Regions from separate parts of the Paenibacillus sp. MT124 genome, predicted to be linked through region 3. Evidence: predicted binding sites of a transcription regulator. Region 3 holds the regulator's gene; each other region holds the start of a gene.

Region 1 (6,739 bases), 500 kb from region 3:
CATTTAACTAAAGCGCCATTGTAATAAATCATGTAATCTACAAACGGAAACTGCTTCACAAATTGATTTGCCGCTCTAGGCGGCCTTGCCGTGGCAACGATAATATGTATCCCCGAATCAAAACATCGTTTAACAGCCTGAACATTTCTGGGAGATATCGATTTATCACTTCTGAGCAAAGTTCCGTCCAGGTCCAGTACAATGGCCTTAATCGTAGACATCCGATTCCTCCCACAGAGCTAAATTGGTAAAATAATACTACGCCTCAAAAGGTATCGTCAATGGGAATAGTTATTTTTTCCGCTGCTGAATAACTATTGATCTTGGCCTTATTTCCATCGTTCGTTTCTACGGAGTACAGAGCATTGTCGTTTCTTGATTTGTAGTTTCATTCATTATTCAAAAAGACTTAATCACTGCATTGCTTACTTGCTTAAACTATCCCAGAAGATTTGGAAAGTACCTTTCTCCACCTCAAAAACGACGGGTACATTACCGTACCGCACCAGTCCTTCTTTGAACAGAACCAGTGGGACTTGCGTCTTGTCTTCAAGCGCTAGGTAGATGATCTTACGGTCTTCCTGACCATAAAGATGCTCTTCCAAGTCTGAAGTCATGGCTAGTGGTTTGGACTCATATAATGCGTAAATGAATTTCACTGATTTTTCGGACTGGATAATCCTCGTAATAATACAGATGAACCACCGCTTTATACTTGACGGGCAATGACAGCACGAGTTCGATTAGCACTCGATCTTCAGGGTCATCTGTGGTTAGGAATTCTGCTCTCTCCAGATTGACCTCCCGTTTGCGCCAGCCTCTACCTAATAAGGATTTGCAGTGATTGGTGATGACTCGGATCAACCATGCTTTCTGATGCTCCGCATCGTTGAACGCAGGGGCTTTTTCCATTAGCTTGATGAAGGTATCCTGAGTAGCTTCCTCCGCGTCCTCTCGTCTACCAAGGTGTACCATGGCTATTCGGAACAGAGTATCCGCATAAGTCTCATAAATGTCCATCACATGATCGCCCGGTTGGGGCACGGATCGCCGCATGGTTGTTCAGCCCTCCTTTATACCTCTAACACTCTTAAGGACGGCATTTGGTCACATTTTGTTGAAAAGTTTCAGGATGTTGAAGAAATGATTGGATTCGGCATTCAAAAATGCAGACAAAAATACCGACCCTCAAATTTCAAAGGTCGGTTTACCCATTCGGGAGAAGAAAACAATGGTTATAACTGCATTATGGTCCATCCTTTGCAGTTATATACCACCTTCTGCTCTAACTCTAGTGTTATTTGGACAATTCAGTAATATCAACGTTCATATGTTCCGTAAGCATTAAGGTAACATCCACTTTCACTTTGCTCCATAATAATGTCATTTTATGAATGTAACCTCTCACCGAATAATTTACCGTTAGACTTAGCTCGGATCTCTGTTCATCAATGATTTTAATATGGTGCTCCTTTAAGCTTTGTTTCGATTTGTACATCTCTAAGGCAATTTTCTTTTGGGTACCGTCTAAGTAATCAACATACACCGATTTCATCTTAAAGTTTGAAGCGTATATTTTATGCTTATCTACCTCCAGAGCACTTAACAGATAGGGGAGCTCTACCAGTCTCTTCACCAGTGCAAGTTCCTCAGAAGTCTGTCTCACCGTACACGCCTCCCTCTTCAAGTTTGACCGTGACCAATTGATCAAAATCGACCCATTCAAATCCATTGTCCATTTCAATTTTGATTTTCTTTCCAACGGTACTGACTGAAGTAACGATTCCGTGTATATATCGATTGCCCGACTCATTAAACACTTCAATGGTGGCTTGTAAAGTATAGTTGAGCGACATATCTACATTTTGAGCAATGATCTCCCACTCATCTTCATGAATTAGCGGTTTGGCTTGAACATGAATTTGAGTACGATGCTGTATGATTCGCTCTTTATGTTGTGGAAGCATCATACGGCTCGATTCCCATAATCCATTGGCCTCAAGTTTTTTGCTCATTTGTAGTGCCCCCCAATTTTAGATGCTCTATCTATTGCTTGACCAGCAGCTGTAATGGAGCTTGCTCGAAGTATGGCAATGTCGCCAAATCGATCCTTAATGTCGTCCATCACCTGATCAATAGCCCGTTTGTGCTCCTGATCATCAAAGAAGGATAGTTGATATGTATCCGCGTCGGATAATTGAGAAAGGGATACGCCTACACGGCGCACCGGTTGCCCATCCCAGTGTTGATGAAATATGCGTTTGGCGATCTTGCACACATCAACGGTTATGTTTGTTGGATCAGACAGTTTAACCTGCCTGTGAAAGCCCGTTGGGTGATCGAAATCTGCTCCAGACACACTCACGGAAACGACACTACCCATCAGTCCTTTTTTACGAGCTCTTCGGCATACTTCAGTACAGATATCGAGGATTACCACTTCGATCTCCCAAGCTTCTGTGTAATCTCTAGGCAAGGTCATCCCGTTGCCAATATCCTTTTGTGTACTGTGTGTGTTGACGGTTACCGGAGAGTTATCGAGCCCATTGGCGATTCGCCAGATCACTTCTCCATTCACGCCCCATTTACTTTTGAGTTGGGTAAGAGGTGTATTCGCCAAGTCTCTAATCGTTCGGATACCCATCTTCCACAGATGTTTTTCCATTCTTGAGCCAATCCCCCACATATCGCGGATGGGCTTATCTCCAATGTGGAGGTGTAATTCTTCTTTCTTTAAGTGGAAAATGCCCCCTTTGACCTTTTTAGCGATCATATCGCAGCACAATTTACTGATGATTTTGTTTTCACCGATGCCCGCTCTTGCGTAAACCCCTGTTTCATTATAGATCTTATCTTGAATTTGCTTGGCTAGATCGACTGGATCGTTACCAAACAGATGCATAGACCCTGTAAAATCAGCGAATAATTCGTCTATACTGTACGGCTCAACCAGATCGGTAAACTCTTCAATAATGGACATGATTTGAGTGGATACTTCAATGTATTCTTGCATATGAGGTCTAACAATGATTAGTTCAGGGCACTTCTGAAGCGACTGCCAGAGTGGTTCTGCGGTGGATACACCCTTCGCTTTGGCTAATGGACAAGCAGCAAGAATAATGCCAGAACGTCTTGCTGGATCGCCTGCAACGGCGAGTGGTCTATTTTTGTATTGAGGCATTTTCGCCTTTTCGACTGAAGCATAAAAGCTCTGCATATCAATGAGCATAATGGTTCGCTGCTTAGTCAACACTGAAATCACTCCTGTACTTAAGAACGTATGTTTGTATATATTATAAACCGAACACACGTTCTTTATGCAAGAGGTAAATATTTATATTCAGCGGAGGGATGGTCATACTCAACTTTCAGAAGCATGTCTTATAACAAAGAAAGACCCTGAGGGAACAAACCCTCAAGGTCGATTAGAGACTTCTTCATGATTGATTTAATTAATATAAAGTGCATATCCCTTCTATATAAACAGGTTATGGTTTGATTTGTCAGCCTGACCCAGATAGTAACCTACCCCACCAATAGTAACCTGATCCATGATCTCTTCTCGCTGGATACCCATCAGATCCATAGACATTTGACAAGCAACCATTTCCACACCTTGTGCTAAAGCAGTTTGAATCAATTCCTCCAGAGAGGCAACGTTGTTTTTCTTCATAATGCCGCGAATAACTTTAGGACCAACACCAATCATATTCATTTTGGACAAGCCTAACTTGTGACTACCACGTGGCAGCATAAGATCAAACATACGGCCTATCATGTTTTTGGATACCCGTTCCGGCTGATGCTTGCGAATAATATTTAGTCCCCAGAATGTATAAAACATGGTTACTTTGCGCCCGCTTGCAGCTGCGCCATTAGCAATAATAAGAGAGGCTATTGCTTTATCCAGGTCGCCACTGAAGACAACCATCGTACTGGCAGGTTCAACATTCTGAGCTTCCGAAACGGATGATCTGACCGGCTCTGTCTGCTTGGTTAGTACTGCTTCAATAATACCGTTCTTACCACGTTCCAACTGTATGAGTGCTGCACCAGACATTGCTGCCCATGCCTTTACATCTTCGTAAAACCCTGGATCAGAAGCTTTTACCCGCAGCGTTTCTCCATCGGATAGTTGATCCATCTTCTGCTTTACTTGTATTAACGGACCAGGGCAGCTCAATCCGCAAACATCCAATTCTTCATCGATACGCAACGGCTGAGAAGAAAGTTGATCAGCCTGATGTAATGTATTTTGCTTTAGATGAGAAACATGATTGCTATGATTTTGATCATCTGTAAGCTCATGTTTTTGACCAGTATACGGAGCTGGTTTAAATTGCGCTTGGCGATACGTTTTGAATCCACCACTCAAATTTTTAACGGTGAAACCGTGCTGACGCAAAATTTGTGTTGCAGTATACCCCCGTAAACCTACTTGGCAGTATACCCAGATTTCTTTAGAGACATTTAACTCATGCAATCTCTCACGAAGCTCATCCACTGGGATGTTTAATGACCCTGGAATATGGCCATTACGATGCTCCAGCTCGCTACGTACATCTAGTAGTATGGTTTGCTCCGGCTGGCGCACAGAAAGCTGATCATAGGTGAATGTTTTGACACGTCCGGCGATAATATTCTCTGCTGCATACCCAGCCATATTAACCGGATCTTTTGCTGATGAATAGGGCGGTGCATAACTCAGTTCAAGTTCAGTCAAGTCGCTTATATGACCCCCAAAATGAATAGCAACGGCAATATCATCAATGCGTTTATCCACTCCTTCAAATCCGACTGCCTGTGCACCCAGGATTCTTCCTTCAGGTGAAAACAGCAATTTTAGAGTAATTGCACTTGATCCTGGATAATACGATGCATGAGAAGCAGGATGAACAATCACCGTATGATAATCCACGTTAAGAAGTTTTAATATCTTTTCATTGCTGCCCGTTGTTGCTCCAGTCAGTCCAAACACTTTAATAATAGAAGTCCCTTGTGTTCCTTTGTAGGTAGAATTTATGCCAGCAATCCGATCCGCAGCAATACGTCCTTGCTTGTTGGCAGGACCTGCAAGCGGAATCGCTGTCTTGGTTCCATGGATGTAATCACTGACCTCAATTGCATCACCAACCGCATATATATGCGGTATATTGGTTTCCATGGCCTCATTAACAATGATGTGTCCACGTGTCCCCAAGGAAATACCACTGCTTTGCAGAAATGAGGTATCTGGCGACACGCCAATCGCGAGAATCACAAGATCTCCTTTTAAAATATGACCATCTGCAAGCTCGACCCCGATGCCATGCTCCAGTGAACGAAAACCCTTAACACGCTTGGAAAACTGCAAATTAACACCATGCTGCTCCATTTCTTGTGCCAGTGCAGCTGCGAGTTCAGGATCAAATGGAGTTAGCACTTGTTCGTTACCCTCGACCAGCGTTACATGTAGTCCGGCTTCCCTCAAATTTTCTGCCATTTCAACACCGATAAATCCACCACCAATAACGATTGCTGATTCGTTGTTAGATGCACTTATTGCATCTTTGATTCGATCAATGTCTGGAATGCTGCGCACTGTATAAATCAATGGATTATCTATACCCGGCAAATCAGGGACCATCGGACGTGCACCGGGAGACAGAATTAACTCGTCATAGGTTTCTTCGTATTGACCGCGCTCCTCGCTGTTCACTAGAATCGTTTGATGCTGGGGGTTGATGGATATGACCTCACTCTGTGTACGTACATCAATTCGGAAGCGATCTGCCATTCCTTTAGGTGTTTGTACTAACAAACGGTCACGCTCAGCAATCGTTCCGCCTATATAATAAGGTAAGCCGCAGTTGGCGAATGAAATGTAGGGACCCTTTTCAAATATGACTATTTCCGCATGTTCATCCAGCCGGCGTAGGCGGGCAGCTGCTGACGCACCACCCGCTACTCCACCAACAATGACCACTTTCTTACTCATGATTAACATTCATCCTCTCCAAATAAAACAGTTATAATCTGTTCAATACGTTGGTTTGCAAGTATATAATTCACTTCTAGGCCATTTCGCTCCGTATCAACAATTCCTGCACTGCGCAGCTTCTGTAAGTGCTGGGAAACGGTTGATTGCGGCAGATCCAGACACTCCTGCATATAGGAAACATTACATTTCTTTTTACGCATCAACCCGCGCACAATGCACAGGCGTATAGGATGGGAAAGGGCCTTCAGTAAGTTAGCAGGTTCCTCAAACTGCTTCAAATCACCGCTATCGTTAAAACCGAGTTTATCCAAAGTTAACCCTCCTGTATCGTTATATTAGAATAATACGATATAGTAAAATGAAAGTCAAACGACTTTGTTTGTTATTATTATCCATTGTAGTGGATGTTCTCCTATATTAACTCACTCTTAATTCTATACTTCACCTTATTATTAGGAAAAAAAAGACACTGTCATGCGCTATGACAACGTCCTTTTTCAATTAACAAATTAACTATCCTCTGCCTTACTATTCTAATTATTACATATTCAAGCCTGATCGAGATCAGGCCCAGAAAAGCTCTTTATTCAAATAAAATTAAATTTGTGACACGAGCTGTATCAAAATTTCCGCATGTTCTTGAGCTAATCCCTTGTCAATCTTGGCTTGCACTTGATGGATAAATCCGTTGATTGCGCCTTTTTTTCCTCCCTCATTACCTGACTCATCGGCTCGTTCTACTTTGGTCAATTGTTCCTT
Region 2 (6,739 bases), 670 kb from region 3:
ATGTTCCTCCAGGCATCGCCGATTCTCCCAGCCACTCTTCGGCAGCACTAAGCAGCACTTCCAGATACGTAAGCATCTGCAGGGACAGTCCGTAGTACACTTCATGCAATTTGAGATCCGTCTGGCTCGATTTATAGTCAATAACCCGAAGCAAAATTCCATTTTCTCCCTCGGCGACATCAACCCGGTCAATCCGGCCCACAATCTCCATCACACACCCGTTCTCCAGTTCGAAACGAAGAGGCGGCAAGGGTTTGCCTGGCCCAAAGTCCAGCTCAAGACCAATAGGTTCAAAACTCCCACGTCTCGATTGCTCACCCAAAATGACCGAAGCCCGGCTTACAATATCCTTCAGTTTGCGGAAAATGTAGCCGTAACGTTTCGTACTCAGCAGAATCTCGCCCTGAAGCTGAGGAGCAATCTGATCCACCGTTTGCTCCGCTTCCTTGCGGCATTGTTCCGGAGAGAGGCTGCCCCAGCTGCGGTTCTCTTCACGGAGTCGTATCGCCAGCTGACTCAGGGCAGCATGGAACAGCTGCCCAATGTCCGGAGCTTGAAGACGATATAGCTGACGCTCTTTCAAGCGTAATCCGTGCGAGGCAAAATGGGAGAATGGACATGCCACGAATCGTTCCATTCGAGAAACGCTTGTCCGCACCTCCGTGCCATACAATCGGCGGCTTGTCGAAGTGCGCAGTGGCAATGCACGATTGCGATAAAAAATGGAGCCCAGCAATCGCTCCAGCTGAGGTCTGAGGCTCTCATTCGTGCAGTGCCAGTTGTAGACCGACCACCAGAGTTCAGGAATCTCTTCACCCCTGCGCCATCTGCGCAGCTGCCCAATCAGAACCGACAGACTCTGCTCTGGATGAATAACGTAAGACCAGTGAGCTTCTTCCAAACCCGTTACTGGCGGCTGTGCAAGAAGTGGCACTTCATTCAATCCGAACATCTTTCGTACATGTCTCACAATTTCCGAAGGCAAAAGCGTTTTGCCCTCATCATCAGCCACAGGGTAACTTAACCACAACTGCTTACTTGCAGCAGTCAAGGCGGTATAGATCAGGAAACGCTCGTCCAGCATTCGTCTTGTTGTTCCAGGTCCAAGGCCGAGACCTCTTTCGGTCAGCAGCTCCCGCTCCTGCTCCGTTAACACGCCATCTTCCTGCGGCACAGCCGGGAGTTCACCGTCAACGGCTCCCAGAATGAATACATACTGGATATCCTGCAGGCGAGTCCGGTCCATGGAACCGACCAGCACCTGATCCAGCGCCGGCGGAACAAGTCCTAGCTTCAGCTCAGTCAACCCCGTCTCCATCAGGCCCGCAAACAGATCGATGTCCAGTCGTTCCGTTCCCATCATATCCACCATCTGGTCCAGCAGATCCAGGACAGCTCCCCACATCTGACGATGTTCCCGCGAACGCTCCGGGTCACCCTGAGCTGTTGCCTCAGCAGACATCATTTCGAGTTTCCAAGGAATTTCTGCGTCTTCGAGCAGTCCATATAGTGCAGCACACTGTTCTCTTGCCGTCTTGGCCTTGATCATGCGTTTCTCAAACGCAGCCATCGGATCCGTAATGACCGTTCGGCATTTTTCCATGAGCGACAGCATTTGTTCCCGCCCTCGGCTTCGGCCGTCTTGTCCATTGTCTTCCAGAGACAGACTCGGGACGTATTTCCAAGGCTTGCCGTCGGTCCAGCGGTATCCGTGAATTCCACACGCGAGTATATAATTTTCGAGCTGGTCCATATCTTCACGAGTGATGGAACCATCACGAGGAAGCAGCAGATCCGTTTTGACACAGCGAAATACATCTTCGTAACGCCAGCGGCGACGAACGACATCAATTGCAGAACGAATGAATTCCGAGAGCGGATGATGAAGCTCACTTCTTCTGCGATCCAGGAAAACGGGCACGTCATAGTCCCTAAAGAGTGGCTCGGCAATATCGGCATAGGCATCCAGCTGACGAACGAGTACGGCCATGTCCCGATAACGCACGCCTTCCTCCTGAGCCAATCTGCGCATTTCCCGCAATGCACCTTCCATCTCAGCCCTGCGATTTTCGGCTGCGTATAACTTCACGCCCGCATCGCGGCCATCACTTCTCCAACGAATCCGTCGGTCGAACCCAGACTCCAGATGGGCCAAACCAGGGCTGTGCTCATATCTTGGCAAAACAACCGGCTGCAGCACCATCGTTTCGCTCATGACTCCCAGATCCTCAGCCATACCCTTGAGCCGCGCATATGCGCTCGCTGTTGGATGGAACAGATCCAATTCGCTGGGCAGTGCGCCGTGATCATAAGGCCGATCCAAGGTCAACGTAATGGTTACTGAAGAGGACTGAAGCATCAGTCTTCCAATTACGCTCATTTCCTGTGGGGTAAAGCCCTGAAAACCGTCAATCCAGATTTGTGCATCCTGAAGAAGCTCACTCTCTTGCAAACGTTCGTTCAGTTCTGTCAGCGTGTCTTCATCATCGATGTAGAGTTCCGTTAGTTCCTGTTCATAATCACGATATATAAGAAGCAAGTCATGTAACTTGTCACCCAGGATCGGCGCTGAAGAAGATGTATTCCAATTAGAAAGGCCTTCTTCCAGCAAGCCGGGATCTAGTTCATAACGCTTAAACTCACTGTACAAATCATTCAAATGCCCTATAAAGCCCAATTGATTGCCCGAAGCGCCAAAAAGCTTCAACTCTTCCTTGCGCCGCTGTAATACTTTATAAAGCAGCATCTTTTTCCCCTCGGCTCCGATTGGAATCCGCGCAGACCCACCCGCTTCCTGCATGATACGATAGGCTAATCGGCGAAAACCCAATACTTCTGCACGCATGGTGCCTTTGATCGCGCCAGAAGAAACCAGAGCCTGCTCGGTGCGAAACGAGCTTTGTTCCGGAACCAACCATATGAGTGGTTTGCCTTGAGGTTCCTTTTGAAGCAAAGACGTAATTTCCCGGGTAATCAGCGTCGTCTTGCCGCTGCCTGCCCGGCCAATAATAAAGCGTACAGACATGTCTAATCCTCCAAACCATCACGAACAAGATTTTAATTCCCAGTATAACATACCTGACCTGGTTCGGAACATACGTTTGCCACAATCCGGTAAAGGCAAAATGATTTCCTGTAACACGAAACAAGCCCACAGCTTATTACACCGTGGACTTGTTTCTTAACAGCAACTTTTAACAAAATGACAGATCAGTTTGTTTTGCTGCGCACTTCAAAGATTGCAAATTTCAAATAATGCCCTTCATCCACACCCAAAATTTGCGGGTGATCCTTGCCGGCAGCTTTCCATTCAATCAGGCGCAGTACCTTGCCCGCATCTTCAGCTGCATCCGCAATCGTTTCCAGGAAGAGATCGGGACGCATATGATACGAACAGCTCGCTGTGACCAAATACCCACCTTCATTCACAAGCTTCATGCCATGCAGGTTAATATCCTTGTATCCACGGCAGGCGCCTTTGACTGCTGATTTGGTTTTGGCAAAGGCAGGTGGGTCAAGAATGACCACATCAAATGTTTTCCCGCCGCCAGCTGCAAGCGCTTTGGAGGTATCCACTTTCTGTTCGGCAGCCCGCGCACGTACGGAACGCTCTTCTACTCCCTTGACCTGTTCACGTAAATACTGGAAGGCGTCAGCGACAACAAATTCTACCCGATCCGTAAAACCATTCAATTCTACATTGGTGCGGGCACTTTCAATAGCATGCTCTGAAATATCCAGGCATGTGACTTTTTTGGCTCCATATTTGCAAGCGTTCAACGTGAAGCTGCCCGTGTGCGAGAAGCACTCCAGAACAGTTGCCCCATCCCAATAGGGGAAGGTTACCACTTTACCACTTTTATTTACAGGCAGCAGCTGATGGCTTCCCTCTTGTTCCACTTCCTGCAACGTTATTCCGCTTTTATAGCCCCAGCCCTTCATAAGCGGTTCAATCGCCGCCCGATTCTCGCGCTGGTCGAAGAAATAGCCTGTTTTCTGGCCTTCCACGATATCCACTTTAATAAGCAAGCCATTCTCGGTTACCGTCACATGACGTGGGCACTCCCCATACAGCGGTCCTTTGGTCTGCTCGAGTCCTTCCAGTTCCCGAATCGGCACATCACTGCGCTCATAGATTCCTTCCGGCTGCATCACTTCAATCAGAGCCTGTACGATGGCTTCACGGCAGCGATCCATTCCCAAGGTAAGCAGCTGTACAACAAGAACACTGCCAAAACGGTCCACGATCAGACCCGGCAAAAAATCAGCTTCTCCATAAACGAGGCGATACGCCTCTCCATCCTGGATAAAACGTTCCCGGTGACGCAGGCAGTCGCTGAAGCGAGCAGCAAAAAAGGCGGTGTCCATCTGCTCCAGCGGTTGATATGAAACGACTCTCACCGTAATCTGTGAAGCCGGGTTATAGTATCCTGTCGCCAGATAACGACCTTGATGATTCAATACGTTGACCAGATCTCCCGGTTCGGGGGTACCGTCAACCGAGGCAATTTCGTTGTTATATATCCATGGATGTGCATGTTCAAGCCGCTTTTTGCGACTGCGTTCCAGTGTAACCGATGGCAAGGTAAATCCACTTCCTTTGTAGTTAGTTAGTTGAAAAGATAGGTTTGGTGCAAATGGTGACCGCTGCGTGGACGGATTGGTCTTCCGATCGCTGTTATCCCCGGATTTTTTTTGATTCCCTTTTTACAAAGGGAAAATCCAGGGATAAACGCGAACGCTTCGCTTCTTCTGATCCAATTCCGTCCCCTCCGCTCCGTTTGCACGAATCACCGTATCTTTTGAATGGTGAGGTGAGTAGGTTAAGACAATCCTAAATTACGGAATTGAAAAATATATGTTGCTGCTACGGGACGGATTGGTCTTCAGATCGCTGTTATCCCTGGATTTTTTTCGATTCCCTTTTTCCAAAGGGAAAATCCAGGGATAAACGCGAACGCTTCGCTTCTTCTGATCCAATTCCGTTCCCTCCGCTCCATTTGCACGAATCACCGTCTCTTTTGAATGGTGAGGTGAATAGGTTAAAACCCAATTCTAAATTACGAAAATGGCAAAGTACTTGTTGCCGCTACGGGACGGATTGGTGTTCCGATCCAATTCAGTTCGCACCAATAATTTCCGGCTGTCATGGTTGTCCTCTCTTATTCATAAGATGAGATAACGACTAGGCACGGAAGGAATGATGAAACGAGATGTTCAGAGATGTTGTGCTGCCGCTCATATATGGGCTAATTATCTTTTTTGGTGGAATGAAACTGATGGAAACGGCCTTGCAGCGAATGGCTGGGCCAATGCTGGCCGGGTGGCTTAACCGAGCTACCTCAGCTCCATGGAAAGGCATGGCTTTCAGTGCAGGAGCCACGGCAATACTACAGAGCAGTACCGCCGTTACGGTGCTCACCATTGGTCTCGCGAATGCAAGATTAATTACCTATGGTCGCACACTAGGCATTATTCTGGGCACGAATATCGGTACATGTCTGACAACCGAGTTGATTGGGTTACAGATTGGACGTGCTGCCCTGCCCTTGCTAGTCATCTCGCTTACAGGTTGGGCTGTCTTTGTTGTTCTTAGTGAACGCAATCAAGCAGCCCCCGAACACACCCGAAGATTCCTAATCAACTCACAATACAGCTTTCTTGCAGCTGCCGGTTTTGCTTTGGTGATGACCGGCATTCAAGTCATGCAATCCATTGCCGTCCCCCTGCGCAGCATGGGCGTATTCCAGTGGTTTTTGGATCGCTCGGCTGACAGCCTGTGGTGGGGGTTCCTGGCTGGTGCCTGCCTTACGGCTCTCATTCATAGCAGCGCAGCTGTCATCAGCATGGCCATTACGCTGGCCGCTACTGGAGTGCTGCCTGTGGAGATTGGTATTGCCATTGTGATCGGGTCCAATGTCGGGACTTGTGTCACGGCTGTCATTGCAGCCGCCGGAGGAGCTTCCGCAGGCAAATTCGTTGCAGCCTCCCATGTTGTATTGAACATTGCGGGAGCCTTGATTTTTATGCCGCTGATCGGGTTGCTGCATGCAGCTTCAGCTTGGCTGTCAGCGGACTACGGGGCACAGATTGCGCATGCCCAGACCCTTTTTAACATCATCAGCTCACTGCTTGCATTACCCCTGTGCTATCTGCCGATCTGGCACAAAAAACCACCGGCCTCCGCTCCATCAGCGAAATCGCCCGCGGCATGATGCTTGGCTCCTCTACTTGGAAAAAAACCAAGCATCGCCGTACGGCAAAGCACTATACGTTAATGCCCAGCTTGTTCAGTGCCACGCGCAAAATGTTATCGTTGTTGTCGTAACCGTTCTGCTGCTGTCTTGACCAGGCCTCTTCTGGTGCGTACCAATCGACTCCCTTGATCTCTTCGATCTGCGGCTGCAGGTTTCCGCTCTCTGCTTCAACCAGATAATAGTGAACTTCCTTGTCTACCGGACCAAATTCAACGTGCTGATATGTGTAGGCAATGATATCGACAGGCTCCACAATTCGACCGACCATGCCTGTCTCTTCCAAAATCTCGCGCAAGGCGGTTTCCTCTACCGTTTCCCCTGCTTCCATCTTGCCTTTGGCAAGTGTTGTTTTGCCATAACGATCAACAATAAGCTGAATTTGAAGACTGCCGTCTTCCCCTTTACGATAGACTACACCGCCTGCGGATATTTCCTTTTTGTTCATTCTGGTTTCCCCCGTTCACAGATATGTCTTGCCTTTA
Region 3 (6,739 bases):
CAAAACTATGTAAAGCGCTTACAATATACATAAAAATAATAAAGCAATAACTTCTGATTCCATGACCTGGATATGCCAAAAGAGTACTGCTTTTAAATGATTCCCATACTAGTCATACTAGTATGTTAGTTACATTTTAAAACAGCAGTCCCAACATTACAATACCTTTTTTTATTATTTTTGATATTTCTTCACTACACAGTTGTTTGAAAGTTTCAACCAGATCAAAAAAACATTGATAACCCATGAATGATTTTGCATCGTTCAACGAGGTTATCAATGTTTTAAAATGCACTATTGTTCAATTCTGAAATAATCAGAAATTAGCAATAATACGATCTAATTCTGATAAGTGCTTAATCTCATGATCAGGTACATACGACTCCGAGTTCACTTTGTTCTCACGATTAATCCAGACAGACTGGATTCCTGCTGATAAAGCTCCGCGGATATCCGTCGTGAGTTTATCTCCAACCATCAAGCCTTCTTCTGGTTTTACTCCAAGTTTGCTGAGCGCATGTTCAAAGATTGACGGATCCGGTTTTCCCTTTCCAAAAGTACCCGAGATGATGATCTCATCGAAGAAAGGAGCCAGTTCAGGCACACCATCCAACTTCTCTTGCTGCAGAGCAGGACAACCATTCGTCAAGAGCAACAGTTTGAATTTTCCCTGCAAGTGACGCAAAGTGTCCATTGTTTCTTCATATACATGAGGTCTGGATCTTCGCTCTGCTCCAAATTGCGAAGCAAGACGTTCGGCCAAATCTTCACGATCCACTCCCAGCTTCAATAAGCCACGACGCCAGGACTCCTTACGATATACAGGGGCAAGCTGCTCCAATTGACGGAATTCCGGCTGGTCACCGCCTGTAAAATTAGCCCATAGTCCTTCAAACGGATTGATACCAATCATTTTGGTGAATGCATAGGTTTCATAGGATTCATATAGACTACGAGCTTCATTACGAACAGCTTCTTCCAATGCCTCAGCATCGACGCCGGTTTCTTGTGAAGCAAGCAGGCAAGTTTCGTGGAATGCTTCTCGCACACTGCGTTCATCCCACAACAAAGTATCATCCAGGTCGAACAAAATCGCTTTTAATGCCATTCCGATCATCTTCCCCTTTGTGAATAATTACTTTTTCTCGTCTGTTTCTACAGTAATCTGATGTGCTTTAGCAAATTTCAGAAGTCGTTCAGAGATGGCATCTGTGTCATAGCGGTTCAACAGTTTAGTGAACACCCATCTTTTGCCACGGCTGTTATGTTCGATAACTACCGTTCCCTGTTCGAATCTAAACTTAACGATGTCATCTACTCCAATGGAGCGTTCCCGATTCCCTTTGGTTGTTATAATCCGGTTGCTCCCGATTTTGATGTAAGGACGGCGAAGCATAAAAATTACAGCCAAAAATACATACAACAGCATCGTAACCCAGTCCCATGTTGTCATTGGAGCTTTAACAAGAAATGTGCTCATAAACAGATACAAAAACGCAAGTCCAATGAGGAAAATAGGAAACAGAAGACTGCGTCCTTTGAAAATGTCCTCACCGGGCGTACCCGAAATCGGTTGACCATTTTTTTTACGCTGCTGATTCAACTGCTTTGAATTTTTCCGAACCGTTCTCTCGAACGAACGAGCCATGAGAATCCCCCTTATGTCATCTTTGTATCGGCTTACAAAATTCGCAAACCGACATTCCCCCTATAAATTTGCATTCTCAAAATAAAAGGAAGAAACCTAAATATCATTACGATATCTTTAGGTTCCTTAGTGTTTGAGTTTGCCTTGGTGGCCTTGATCGTTCTCATCATCTACAATTTCAATGGACTCCAGTTGCTGTCTGAAGTTACTGCGGATGTTGTTTAAGTAAATTTCTCTAAGTTTAGCACGTTCGGCAAGTTCTTCCTCTGAAAGTCCAGTGGACTTTTGTTTACGAGCCAATTCATTGATGCGTGCTACCAGGCTATCTATATCCAAGCTTGTCCCCTCCAAAAATACAAAGTCATACTAACTTTGACATGATCGAGGCTGCTTGTCAAGGTTGCTACTTACTCGCTCAACTGAATCGTGGTTTTAAGGGGTAAACTGAGGCAAAGTTAGGACTTGTCCAGCTTGAATTGAAGTGGTTTGAAGCTGGTTTACTTTCTTTATTGCTTCTATATATACACGTGTATCCATATTTTCCGGTTTATGTTCCAAAGACAAGCTCCACAATGTCTCACCCTGGGATACTGCTATTTTGCTGCCGGGAAGAACATTGTTCTCGTCTCCTGCAAACACAGTCAATACAGTGCTGCAGCCAATAAATATGATTAACGATGCCATAATCAATTTCAACATCCATGTTGGCATCTTGGCTTCTGCAAACCATTGTTTAATGTTACCTATGTTAGACTTGACCGCTTCCGAATTCACCGGTTCGTAAATACTTTGATAAGTTGAATATCTCATATTAATCGTCCTCCAAACGTTTGTTCCTATCTGTTAAAATCAATATAACACGAACACTTGTTTTGTACAACAGATTTTTAGAACAATTGTTCGCTTTATTTTAAACTCCAAATTTCCCGTAAATCTCTAGGTGAATCCAACTCGTTTTTTTACTATTGTTAGATTTGAAGGACTATATGAGTAAAAGACTCAGAAACATTGATTTTATCGGATTTATTTAGAACTTATGTTTGTACGAACGGAGGTTCTATGTTATAATTTTCCCAAACGTTACTAAAATGGGGTTGATACGGTATGTCGAAGATATCCAGCAGGCAGCAAGCTATTCTGGAGTTTATACGTAATGAAGTCCGGTTGAAGGGATATCCTCCTTCCGTACGTGAAATTGGTGAAGCGGTTGGACTGGCTTCCAGTTCTACGGTTCATGGACATCTGGACCGTTTGGAGAAGAAAGGTCTCATTAGACGTGACCCTACTAAACCAAGAGCCATTGAGTTGTTAAGCCAGGAGGAATCAGAACACTCCCATCAGTTTGCACACAGTGTTGCTCGCATTCCTGTTGTAGGTAAAGTTACTGCAGGGGTTCCGATTACCGCAACAGAGAACATCGAGGATTATTTCCCGCTACCGACACACTATGTTGGAGAACAGAAAGTATTTATGCTCTCTGTTGTTGGTGACAGTATGATCGAAGCAGGAATCGTTAACGGAGACTACGTTATCGTACGCCAGCAGCAAACGGCAGATAACGGAGATATTGTCGTTGCGATGACAGAAGATGATGAAGCTACAGTTAAAACATTCTACAAAGAGAAAGACCACATTCGTCTTCAGCCTGAGAATGCAACATTTGAACCTCTTCGTTTAAAACATGTTAGCATTTTGGGTAAAGTGATTGGCCTTTTCCGTGATATTCACTAGTCTTTCTTCCAACAGCAAGTCAGCTGAACTGTAATGACAAAAAGAGGTTGCCCTGTTGAACAGGACAACCTCTTTTTACATGCTAAATTTCTACTTCGTTAATTCCATTTCTTATCGTTTGAGAATGCTTTTGTGATGTGAGAACACTTCAAAGCTTTGCTGACCATGATATGACCCCATACCACTCTCACCTACACCGCCAAAAGGTAAATAATGTGAAGTCATATGAGACAATGTATCATTAATGCACCCTCCACCGAAGGACACTTGATCCAAGACCTGATTCTGCAGCTCCTCATGCTGCGTGAACAGGTACAGCGCCAGCGGTTTGGGACGGCGCACAATCTCAGCGAGCAGAGGATTAAGATCATCGTAAGTCATTACCGGCAGAATGGGACCGAATATCTCTTCTTGCATAACAGGTGACTGCCAATCCACATTTCCTACCAAGGTAGGTTCAATCAGCAGCTGATCCCGATCAGAGCGACCACCAATCAGAGCATGACCCTCTTCTAAGAATACAGACAGTCGATCAAAGTTACGTGTGTTGACGATATGCGGAAAATCAGGATTTTCCATGACATCCTTACCGAATTTATCTTGAATCTCCTCACCAATCTCTTCAAGGAGTTTATCGTGTACGTCCTGATGTACAAGCAAGTAATCCGGAGCAACACAGGTCTGACCCGCATTCAGGAACTTGCCACGGACGATCCGCTGAGCTGCCAACTTCAAATTTGCGTCTTTATGAACAATTACAGGGCTTTTACCACCTAATTCAAGCGTTACCGGCGTAAGGTGCTCTGCTGCTGCCTTCATAACGATGCGACCCACACCCGTGCTTCCTGTGAAGAAAATATAATCAAACTTCTCTTTCAACAAGGCAGTGCTCGTTTCGACTTCACCTTCCATGACAGCTACATATTCCTCAGGAAAAATATCTGTGATCAGGTCATACGTCAGACGTGACACTGCCGGCGTTAATTCAGAAGGCTTAATAACAGCACAGTTACCCGCTGCAATTGCACCAATCAATGGACCAAATGCCAGTTGGAACGGATAGTTCCATGGCGCAATAATGAGAGCAACTCCATAAGGTTCTGGATAGATCATGCTTGTACCATCAGGTATAACAGAACTTGTAGGCACTGCTCTAGGAGCCGCCCATTCCTTAAGGTGTTCCAGTGCAAAATCCAGTTCACCCAAAACGATGCGAATCTCAGAGTTATAGGCCTCTGTTTCCGATTTATTTAGATCAGCATGAAGTGCGTCCAATATCCGTTGCTGATATTTCTCTATGCCTTGTCTTAATTGCTGAAGAGCATGAATCCGATACTCAATATTTTTAGTTTGTCCTGTATAAAAGAATGCCCGCTGTCTTGCAACGAGTTGTTTCGCTTGTTCCATATTAACATCTCCAATTAATGTTTTAAAATTAAATTGCTAAAAATATATTTGAATTATATCTTGTTTATATGAAATTATCAACATATTAAAATATCTGTTATCAGGAAAATATGTATCTTCTCTCTTACTATTATATGTATACTATTCAATGCTGGTATTTTTTTAGAAAACTACTCACTTTTGTCCCCTTATGTAATTCATCAAAAAAAGCCCTTGGCACTATTGCGCCAAGGGCTTTCCTTATTAGTACAACGTGATATATTGATCGCGTTCCCATTGGTGGACTTGTGTACGGTACATATCCCACTCAATTTCTTTCAGCTCGTAGAAGTGAGCCAGGGCGTGATCGCCAAGTGCATCACAGATGACTTCGCTGCGGATCAATTCGTTCAATGCTTCTTTCAGATCAGCTGGCAAGCTTGGAATGCCTTCTTCCACACGCTCTTCTTCTGACATAATGTAGATGTTACGGTCAATCGGAGCTGGTAAGGAAAGCTCACGTTTGATTCCGTCCAGACCTGCTTTCAATAAAACAGCCAAAGCCAAGTAAGGGTTAGCAGCCGGATCCGGGTTACGAACCTCAACACGTGTACTCAGACCACGGGAAGCTGGGATACGGATCATTGGGCTACGGTTACTGGCGGACCATGCTACATAACAAGGGGCTTCATAACCTGGTACAAGACGTTTGTATGAGTTCACAGTTGGGTTAGTAATTGCTGCAAACGCACGCGCATGCTTCAGCGTTCCAGCCATGAAGTGACGTGCAGTTTTGCTCAGTCCCAGCTCGTCCGACTCGTCAACGAATGCGTTGGCACTGCCTTGGAACAACGATTGGTTACAGTGCATACCGGAACCGTTCATACCAAACAGCGGTTTCGGCATAAAGGTAGCATGTAGACCATGCTGACGTGCAATCGTTTTAACAACGAGTTTGAACGTTTGGATCTGGTCTGCTGCTTTTAGAGCATCAGCATATTTAAAGTCGATCTCATGCTGCCCTGGAGCTACCTCATGGTGGGATGCTTCGATCTCAAAGCCCATTTCTTCAAGTGTGATAACAATGTCACGACGACAGTTTTCACCAAGATCCGTAGGCGCAAGGTCGAAATATCCACCTTGGTCATTCAGTTCGTTAGTCGGGTTTCCTTTTTCGTCTGTTTTGAACAAGAAGAACTCTGGTTCAGGACCGACATTGAAGGAAGTGAATCCCATTTCTTCGGCTTCCTTCAGGTTTCGTTTCAAGATGCCGCGTGGGTCTCCAGGGAATGGGTTGCCATCCGGCAAATAAACATCACAAATTAGGCGAGCTACACGGTTCTCAGCTACCCAAGGGAAAATCAGCCAAGAATCGAGATCCGGATAGAGGTACATGTCGGATTCTTCAATACGCACATAACCTTCAATGGAAGAACCATCAAACATCATTTTGTTATCCAAAGCCTTGGTCAATTGGCTTACAGGAATTTCAACGTTTTTGATAGCTCCAAGCAAGTCGGTAAATTGCAATCGAACGAATCGTACGTTTTCTTCTTTAGAGATGCGGAGAATGTCTTCTTTTGTATAACTCACGATACCTCTCCCTTTCTTTTCTGCTTATTTGGCTTGCATGTTATATTTGTACATTAGAAAGTTCCACGGGTCAAGGAGTCTGCCATCACAACTGCATGATTTCCCCTCACTCGCCAAGTTATGCGAACTTACTTTTTATTAAAAAATCGGGAAAGCTCTCCCTGAATGAGAGATACTTGTCCAGGTCTCTTACCCGAAACAAGCTGTTGCTTCAATAAACGGTGCAGCTGTGTATCCGACAGTTCTCTGCGCTTCACTTCAGTATCTGCGGTGATGACTGTCGCTTCTTCGGATTCCTTGGATACCGGATTCATAACCTGCTTGATGCCGGCAATATTAACACCTTTTTCGATCAAAGCCTTGATCTCCAGCAATCGTTCT

Evidence for each region. The regulator LexA, encoded in region 3, represses DNA repair genes until DNA is damaged. The targets are predictions, from matches to a motif close to CGAACATATGTTCG.
Region 1: AC3RCI_RS15900 (DNA polymerase IV) is a predicted target of LexA. The motif match lies at 3,274-3,287, and genes of this name have one in related genera.
Region 2: addB (helicase-exonuclease AddAB subunit AddB) is a predicted target of LexA. The motif match lies at 3,091-3,104, and genes of this name have one in related genera.

Annotation. Positions count from the first base shown of each region.
Region 1 is NZ_CM179500.1:3,485,417-3,492,155, forward strand. It holds gene AC3RCI_RS15875 (Cof-type HAD-IIB family hydrolase) at 1-221, opposite strand, end outside; gene AC3RCI_RS15880 (hypothetical protein) at 426-617, opposite strand; gene AC3RCI_RS15885 (RNA polymerase sigma factor) at 634-1,056, opposite strand; gene AC3RCI_RS15890 (YhjD family protein) at 1,298-1,666, opposite strand; gene AC3RCI_RS15895 (YolD-like family protein) at 1,650-2,015, opposite strand; gene AC3RCI_RS15900 (DNA polymerase IV) at 2,012-3,229, opposite strand; gene AC3RCI_RS15905 (FAD-dependent oxidoreductase) at 3,476-5,977, opposite strand; gene AC3RCI_RS15910 (ArsR/SmtB family transcription factor) at 5,980-6,291, opposite strand; gene AC3RCI_RS15915 (NHL repeat-containing protein) at 6,578-6,739, opposite strand, start outside.
Region 2 is NZ_CM179500.1:4,657,757-4,664,495, forward strand. It holds gene addB (helicase-exonuclease AddAB subunit AddB) at 1-3,025, opposite strand, end outside; gene AC3RCI_RS21080 (class I SAM-dependent rRNA methyltransferase) at 3,211-4,584, opposite strand; gene AC3RCI_RS21085 (Na/Pi cotransporter family protein) at 5,214-6,215, shown strand; gene AC3RCI_RS21090 (NUDIX hydrolase) at 6,268-6,702, opposite strand.
Region 3 is NZ_CM179500.1:3,989,661-3,996,399, forward strand. It holds gene AC3RCI_RS17915 (HAD family hydrolase) at 317-1,108, opposite strand; gene AC3RCI_RS17920 (hypothetical protein) at 1,136-1,648, opposite strand; gene AC3RCI_RS17925 (DUF896 domain-containing protein) at 1,775-1,984, opposite strand; gene AC3RCI_RS17930 (LysM peptidoglycan-binding domain-containing protein) at 2,081-2,458, opposite strand; gene lexA (transcriptional repressor LexA) at 2,753-3,379, shown strand; gene AC3RCI_RS17940 (aldehyde dehydrogenase) at 3,491-4,786, opposite strand; gene glnA (type I glutamate--ammonia ligase) at 5,030-6,358, opposite strand; gene AC3RCI_RS17950 (MerR family transcriptional regulator) at 6,487-6,739, opposite strand, start outside.